Halococcoides cellulosivorans: one gene and its partner. Each later gene encodes a partner of the first gene's protein in a complex. Links are inferred from orthologs where the notes say so. Each region holds a gene or a part of one and is shown in the gene's direction. Other genes may lie near its edges.

Evidence for each region. Proteins that work in one complex are often made in the same cells at the same time.
Region 2: HARCEL1_RS08600 (region 1) and HARCEL1_RS09365 share a complex: the UniProt entries of both Methanocaldococcus jannaschii proteins name them as parts of the 50S ribosomal subunit. The link is inferred for Halococcoides cellulosivorans from one-to-one orthologs.

The regions. Positions count from the first base shown.
Region 1 is NZ_CP028858.1:1,742,931-1,746,840, forward strand. Bases 685-3,455 are described here. They hold HARCEL1_RS08600 (50S ribosomal protein L44e), read left to right. Parts: upstream 685-1,814; coding sequence 1,815-2,096; downstream 2,097-3,455. Other genes in these bases: HARCEL1_RS08595 (universal stress protein), read left to right, coding at 1,304-1,717; HARCEL1_RS08605 (30S ribosomal protein S27e), read left to right, coding at 2,099-2,272; HARCEL1_RS08610 (translation initiation factor IF-2 subunit alpha), read left to right, coding at 2,269-3,069; HARCEL1_RS08615 (RNA-protein complex protein Nop10), read left to right, coding at 3,071-3,253; HARCEL1_RS08620 (proteasome assembly chaperone family protein), read left to right, coding at 3,258-3,455. In the rest of the region: HARCEL1_RS08590 (thiamine-phosphate synthase family protein), read left to right, coding at 1-580; more of HARCEL1_RS08620, read left to right, coding at 3,456-3,910. UniProt on the Methanocaldococcus jannaschii protein: Binds to the 23S rRNA.
Region 2 is NZ_CP028858.1:1,892,779-1,896,469, forward strand. What follows is about bases 610-3,541. They hold HARCEL1_RS09365 (50S ribosomal protein L23), read left to right. Parts: upstream 610-1,909; coding sequence 1,910-2,173; downstream 2,174-3,541. Other genes in these bases: HARCEL1_RS09355 (50S ribosomal protein L3), read left to right, coding at 610-1,166; rpl4p (50S ribosomal protein L4), read left to right, coding at 1,170-1,913; HARCEL1_RS09370 (50S ribosomal protein L2), read left to right, coding at 2,176-2,913; HARCEL1_RS09375 (30S ribosomal protein S19), read left to right, coding at 2,972-3,397; HARCEL1_RS09380 (50S ribosomal protein L22), read left to right, coding at 3,401-3,541. Outside these bases: HARCEL1_RS09350 (putative RNA uridine N3 methyltransferase), read left to right, coding at 1-148; more of HARCEL1_RS09355, read left to right, coding at 156-609; more of HARCEL1_RS09380, read left to right, coding at 3,542-3,691. UniProt on the Methanocaldococcus jannaschii protein: Binds to 23S rRNA. One of the proteins that surrounds the polypeptide exit tunnel on the outside of the ribosome.

The DNA.
Region 1 (3,910 bases):
CACCGAGGCGATGCCCGCGCTGGCCGACGCCGACGCCGATTTCACCGACGTGCACGACCCGGAGAGTCGCCTCCGCCAGACCGAGCGCGTGCGTGGGTCGGTCCGGCGCGGTCTGAGTCGGCTCGAACACACCGCCGGCTTCGGCGCGGCGGTCCCACAGGTCGGCTCCAACCTCGTCGAGTGTCTCCCGGCGGCGGCCGACCTCGCGGACGTCTGTGGCGTCCCCGGGCGGATCTTCGAGGTCGGCGGGCGGGCCGTCGTCCCCGACGACCCCGAGTTCGGCGTCTCCGAACACGTCGCCTCGATTTTGCTCGCCGCCCGATCGGCGGGCCATCCCGCGCGCGCGGCACTCAACGTCCGGTACGAGCCAGCCCTGCTCGATCGCCTCGATAGCACGGGCGCAACGGCCGTCGCGTTCGACCCCGAAGCCGATCGGGACGCAGCGATCGCCGCGGCCCTGGCCGACGACCCCGACGCCGACGTGCTCTATCAGACCGGCGCGTTCGGTATCGAGCCGATTCTGTACGTGCTGGGCGCGGACGCCTCGGCGGTCGCTGACCGCGTCGCGTCGTTCGTCTGAGCGACGGACCGGCGACTCAGGACTGAAAAACGGGGATCGAAATGGCCCGACCAGTCACGACGGGCAGTTAGCGCACGATGCGTCGTTTTCGCCGGACAGTGACCGCCAGTCAGTACACGACGACCGCACAGCGGTCCTGACCGGGACGGTCGATCGACATGGAGACCGACATCTCTTCACTTTCCTCGTTGGGGCTTCGTTTGATGGAGGGCATCGACAGAATCTACAACGTCCGGCAATATATTACTTTGGTATCGAGTAAAGTTTCGGCCAGAGTCGGAGCGTGGCTGTCGATCACGAACTGTCTCGAAAGAAATCCGCGGACGGGGGTGCCGCGGACGGGGGTGCCGCGGACGGGGAAACCTGTGGACTCTGGGGAGGGCCGACGCGCCAGCGGGTCGGTCTCAGGGTTCGACGACGGCACAGGAGTCGCGCCCGGGCCGGTCGACGGAGTGGTCGACGCTGCGATTCTCGAAGCGATCCGATCGGGGGGTGGTCAGTCCGAACATGGGTACTTCCACGTATGGACCGGTGGTATATATTTTTTCGGGTTCGAGTAAATCCATCGCCAGTCGGTATCATCCGGCCGAAGTCTTTCGATTTCCCGGATGAAGGTGGCAGAGTGATCGGTCGACCGGTTGCCCGAGGCTGGCCGACTGCTGGCAGAAATCATCGGCAATAGTTGTGACCACATCTATTACCCACCAGAAAGTAGACCACCCCATGTTTCGCAACATTCTCGTCGCGACCGACGGCAGCGACCACGCCAAAAACGCCGTCGATTATGCGTGTCATCTCGCGGAACGGTACGAATCGACCGTCCACGCGGTGTTCGTCGTCGACACGAACGTGACGGGCGAACCGGCGCTGAGCAGTGGCGAAGTGCTGGTGAGCGAACTCGAAGATTACGGTCGTGACGTGCTCGACGAGGTGCTCGAAACGGCCGAATACAGAGCGATCGACTGCGAAATCGCACGACGACACGGGACGCCCCACGAGGCCATCGTCGCTGAAGCCGACGACGTCGACGCCGACATCATCGTGCTCGGCTATCAGGGCACGTCGGCGGCGAGCGCCGTCGGGTCGACGGCGAGTCGCGTCATGCGCGCGACCGACCGACCGGTGTTGACCGTTTGATCGGCTCCGGCCGTCCGATCGGGAATCGAGTGCCGACCACCGCGAACCGTAGGGGGTTTATGGGCCGCTATCCAACCCGCGGGCAGGACGATCATCTATGGAGATGCCACGCCGGTTTAATACGTACTGCCCTCACTGCAACGAACATCACGAGCACGAGGTCGAGAAGGTCCGAACGGGCCAGGCCTCCGGAATGACGAAAGTCGACGGTCGACAGAGCGAACGCCAGTCGGGCATCGGGAACGACGGCAAGTTCTCGAAGGTCCCCGGTGGGGACAAACCCACCAAGAAGACCAACCTCAAGTACCGCTGTAGCGATTGCGGCAAAGCCCACCTCCGCGAAGGATGGCGCGCCGGCCGACTCAAATTCCAGGACTGACCATGCCCGGCAATTTCATTCAGATCACGTGCCCGGACTGTGAGAACGAACAGGTCGTCTTCGAGAAGGCCGCCAGCGAAGTCTCGTGTGCGGTGTGTGGACACACGCTCGCTCGCCCGACCGGCGGTCTCGCCGCCGTCGAAGGTGAGGTCACCGAGGTCGTCGAGTCACGATGAAGTACAGCGGCTGGCCCGACCCGGGCGAACTGGTCGTCGGGCGGGTCGAGGAGATCGAAGACTTCGGTGTGTTCGTCGACCTCGTCGAGTACGAGGACCGCGAAGGCCTCTCGCATATCAGCGAGGTCGCCAGCGGGTGGATCAAAAACGTCCGCGACCACGTCAGCGAAGACCAGCGCGTCGTCGCGAAGGTCCTCGACGTCGACACGTCGGCCCAGCAGATCGACCTCTCGCTGAAAGACGTCAACGACCACCAGCGCAAAGACAAGATCCAGGAGTGGAAAAACGAGCAGAAAGCCGACAACTGGATGGAGTTGGCGTTCGGTGAGGACGTCGACGAGGACACCTACACCGCCGTCGCGAACGCCCTGCTCGCGGAGTTCGGCTCGATGTACGACGGGTTCGAACAGGCCGCGATCCACGGCCACGAAGCGCTCGAAGAGAGCGATCTCTCCGAGGATCGGATCGACGCCATCGTCGAGACCGCTCGCGAGAACGTCTCCGTCCCGTACGTGACGGTCACGGGCTACGTCGACCTGACGAGTGCCGCCCCCGACGGCGTCGAGGTCATTCGCGAGGCCCTGGAGGCCGCCGAGGGCAACGGCGCAGTGCCCGAGGAGGTCGAACTCGAAGTCACGTACGTCGGATCGCCGGAGTACCGCATCCGCGTCAAAGCGCCCGACTACAAGACCGCCGAATCCCACCTCGAAGAGAGCGCCGACCGCGCCGCCGCGAACATCGAGGCGGCGGGCGGCGAGGCGACCTTCCACCGGGACCGACGCTCCGACGAGGAGTAACGTGAAATCCGATATTCTGGTCTGTGCGAACTGGGAGACGGTCCACGACCGGCCGGTGTACGCACTCGGTGAGACCTGCCCGGAGTGCGGCGGGCCGACGCACAACAGTGCGCCCGCGCCGTTCTCGCCAGAGGATCCCTACGGCGAGTACCGACGCTCACTTAAGCGGCGCAGCCGCGAGTGACGCCATGGAGGAGTTCGAGGTCGACGTTCTCGCGGAGGTCGAACTGACGGAGCCGGTGCTCGTCGAAGGGCTGCCCGGCGTGGGTCACGTCGGCAAACTCGCCGCCGAGCAGTTGATCGAAGAGCTCGACAGTACCTGCGTCCGGCGGGTCCACTCGACGCACTTCCCGCCACAGGTCACCATCGAGGACGGCACCGCCGAGTTGGCGAACGTCGCCTTTCACGCCATCGAGGTCGAGGACGGGCGCGACCTGCTCGTCCTGACGGGCGACCACCAGGCCCAGGACGGGGAAGGCCACTACGGACTCACCGAGACGATCCTCGACGTGGCCGAGGAGTTCGGCGTCGAGACGGCGTTCGCACTCGGTGGCGTCCCGATCGGAGAACTCATCGAGGAGTACGACGTGATCGGCGCGGTCGCTGACGACGAACTCACCGACGACCTCGAAGCCGTCGGCGTGGAGTTCCGCGACGACGAGCCCGCCGGCGGAATCGTCGGGATTTCGGGGCTTCTTCTGGGGATCGGAGACCGACGGGGCTTCTCGGCAGCGTGTCTGATGGGCGAGACCAGCGGCTATCTGGTCGACCCCAAGGCCGCCCGAGCCGTCCTGGAGACCCTCGAAGCGTATCTCGACATCGAGTTGGCCTACGAGTCACT
Region 2 (3,691 bases), 150 kb from region 1 along the record:
AGCAGAGTGGCCGGCAGACCTGGAGTCCGGATCGGACGGCGACCGATTCGACCTCTGGCTCAACACGATCCCGGATCAGGGCAGCGAGGTCGTTCGCACCGAAGAGGCTGCGATCGCGACGCTCGCCTGCCTGACGCTGACGGAGTGAGAACGCGATGCCACAACCAAACCGACCACGGAAAGGCTCGATGGGCTTCAGCCCGCGCTCGCGAGCGGCCAGCGAGACGCCACGATTCGAGAGTTGGCCAGACGACGACGGCCAGCCCTCGATCCAGGGCTTCGCCGGCTACAAAGCCGGCATGACCCACGTGGTGATGATCGAAGACCGCCCCGACGCCCCCCGCGAGGGGATGGAGACGACGGTGCCGGTCACGGTCGTCGAGACACCGCCGATGCGCGCGGTGGCCCTCCGAGCCTACGAAGAGACGCCGTACGGCCTGCGCCCACTGACGGAGGTCTGGACCGACGAGTTCCACGCGGACCTCGATCGCGCCCTGGACCTGCCCGAGGGCCCGGCCGGCGGCACTGAAGCACAGATCCGAGACGCCATCGAATCGGGCGATCTGGGCGACCTGCGGGTCATCACCCACACGGTCCCCGAGATGCTCGACGGCGTCCCGAAGAACAAACCCGACGTGATGGAGACGCGCCTCGGCGGCGGCACGCTCGAAGATCGGCTGGAGCACGGCCTCGAACTCATCGAGGACGGTGGAGAACACGGCGTCAACGACGTGTTCCGTGCCGGCGAGTACGCCGACATCGCAGGCGTCACCAAGGGCAAGGGCACCCAGGGCCCCGTCAAGCGCTGGGGCGTCCAGAAACGAAAGGGGAAACACGCCCGCCAGGGCTGGCGCCGACGCATCGGCAACCTCGGCCCGTGGAACCCCTCCCGGGTGCGCTCGACGGTGCCCCAGCAGGGGCAGATGGGCTACCACCAGCGGACCGAACTCAACAAGCGCCTCATCGACATCGACGAAGAGGGCGTCACCCCCGACGGTGGCTTCGTCAACTACGGCGAGGTCGAGGGGTCGTACACGCTGGTGAAAGGCTCGGTGCCCGGTCCGCAGTCCCGTCTGGTGCGCCTGCGGCCGGCCGTCCGGCCGACCGACCAGCCGCGTCTCGACCCCGAGGTGCGGTACGTTTCCACGGAGTCTAACCAGGGATAACCCATGCAGGTACCAGTACGCGACCTGGACGGCGAGGCCGAGGGCGAGCGAGAGCTGCCCGAGGCCTTCGAGACGCCCGTTCGACCGGAACTGATCCGGCGGGCCGTCCACGCCGCCCAGGCCAATCGCACGCAGGATTACGGCACAGACGAGTACGCGGGCCTTCGAACGCCCGCGGAATCGTTCGGTAGCGGTCGCGGTCAGGCCCACGTGCCCCGCCAGAACGGCGTCGGGAAACGCGTTCCCCACGCCACCGGCGGGCGCGCGTCCCACGGGCCGACGACCGACACCGACCGGACGAAATCGATCAACGACAAAGAGCGCAAACTCGCCGTTCGATCGGCGGTCGCAGCGACCGCCGACCCCGAACTGGTCGAAGAGCGCGGGCACGTCTTCGACGACGACATCGACCTTCCGATCGTCCTCGACGACGAGTTCGAAGACCTCGAAAAGACCCAGGATGCGCTGGCAGCCTTCGAGGCGCTGGGTCTCGCGGGCGACGTCGAGCGCGCCGACGAGACGAGCGTCAAGGCCGGCCGTGGGACGACCCGCGGACGGGGCCGTCGACGCCCGACCGCAGTGCTCGTCGTCACGAGCGAGGAGCCCTCGCGGGCCGCTCGCAACCTCGCTGGGGTCGACGTGACCACCGGCCGCGAAGTGGACGCCGAGGACCTCGCACCGGGCGGCCAGCCCGGTCGGCTGACCGTCTGGACTCAATCGGCGCTGGAGGAGGTGGCCGAGCGATGACCGATCCGATCGATATCATCGAGCACCCGACCGTCACGGAGAAGGCGATGGACAAGATGGACTTCGAGAACAAACTCCAGTTCATCGTCGACATCGACGCCGCCAAACCCGAGATTCGGGATGCGATCGAAGAGCAGTTCGACGTCTCGGTCACCTCGGTGAACACCCAGGTGACCATGGACGGCACGAAAAAAGCTGAAGTCACGCTCTCGGCCAGCGACGACGCCGAGGAAGTGGCCTCGCGAATCGGGGTGTTCTGAACATGGGACGACCGACTCAAGGCCAGCGACGCGGGCGCGGCAGTTCGACGTTCCGTGCGCCCTCCCATCGCTACAAGGCGAACCTGGAACACCACGAGACGACCGACGAGGAGACGATCAGCGGCGAGGTCGTCGACATCGAGCACGACCCCGCGCGCAGTGCGCCGATCGCGGTCGTCGAATTCGACGACGGCGGCGACGAGCCAGACCAGCGGATGGTGCTCGTCCCCGAAGGCGTCGGCGTCGGTGACGAACTCCAGATCGGCATTTCCGCCGCTGTGGAGCCGGGCAACACGATGCCGCTCTCGGAGATTCCCGAGGGCGTCCCGATCTGTAACGTCGAGTCCAACCCGGGCGACGGCGGGGTCTTCGCGCGCGCATCTGGCGTGAACGCCCGCCTGATGGCTCACGACCGCAATGTGGCGGTCGTCCAGCTGCCCAGCGACGAAGTCAAGCGGCTCGACCCGGACTGCCGGGCGACGATCGGCGTCGTCGCGGGCGGTGGCCGGACGGACAAGCCGATGGTGAAAGCCGGGAACAAGTACCACAAGATGGCTGCACGCGGGACGAAATGGCCCAGCGTGAGCGGCGTCGCGATGAACGCCATCGACCACCCCTTCGGTGGGGGCGGTCGCCAGCACCCCGGTCGACCCAAATCCGTTTCGCGGAACGCCCCGCCGGGTCAGAAGGTCGGGGACATCTCCTCGCGACGGACCGGACGCGGTGGTGACGACGAATGAGTTCTGTCACACGCTCCGCGCGCGACACCCTCATGAGTCTCACCGGAGGTGAGAACGAATGAGTTCTAGTGATTACCAGATCGGCCACGAGGGTGAGTTCACCTACCGTGGCTACACGGTCGACGAGTTGCAGGAGATGTCGGTCGACGAGGTCGCGGAACTGCTCCCCGCACGCCAGCGGCGAACTATCGAGCGCGGCCTGTCCTACGAGAAAGAACAGCTTCTCGAAGCGGCCCGCGAGGCCGGTGAAGAAGAGACTGCGAACGACCCGATCCGGACGCACCTCCGGGACATGCCGATTCTCCCGGACTTTATCGGGATCACCTTCGCGGTCCACACTGGCCAGGCCTTCGAGCGCGTGAAGGTCGAACCCGAAATGCTCGGGCATTACCTCGGGGAGTTCCAACTCACCCGGACGTCGGTCGAGCACGGACAGGCCGGCATCGGAGCGACGCGCTCCTCCAAGTTCGTGCCACTCAAATAACCCATGGGAATCAGCTACAGTGTCGACGTCGATCCCGATCGCACGGCGAAAGCCATGCTCCGGGAACGACAGGTAAGCCACAAGCACAGCAAGGCCATCGCGCGCGAGATCAAGGGCCGCACCGCCGGCGACGCCCTCGACTATCTCGACAGCGTCATCGAGGGCGAGCGGTCCGTCCCGTTCAAGTCCCACAACACCGGCGTCGGACATCGCTCGGACATCGAGGGCTGGGACGCGGGCCGGTACCCCGAGAAGGCCGCCGGGGCCTTCGTGGACCTCCTGGAGAACGCGGTC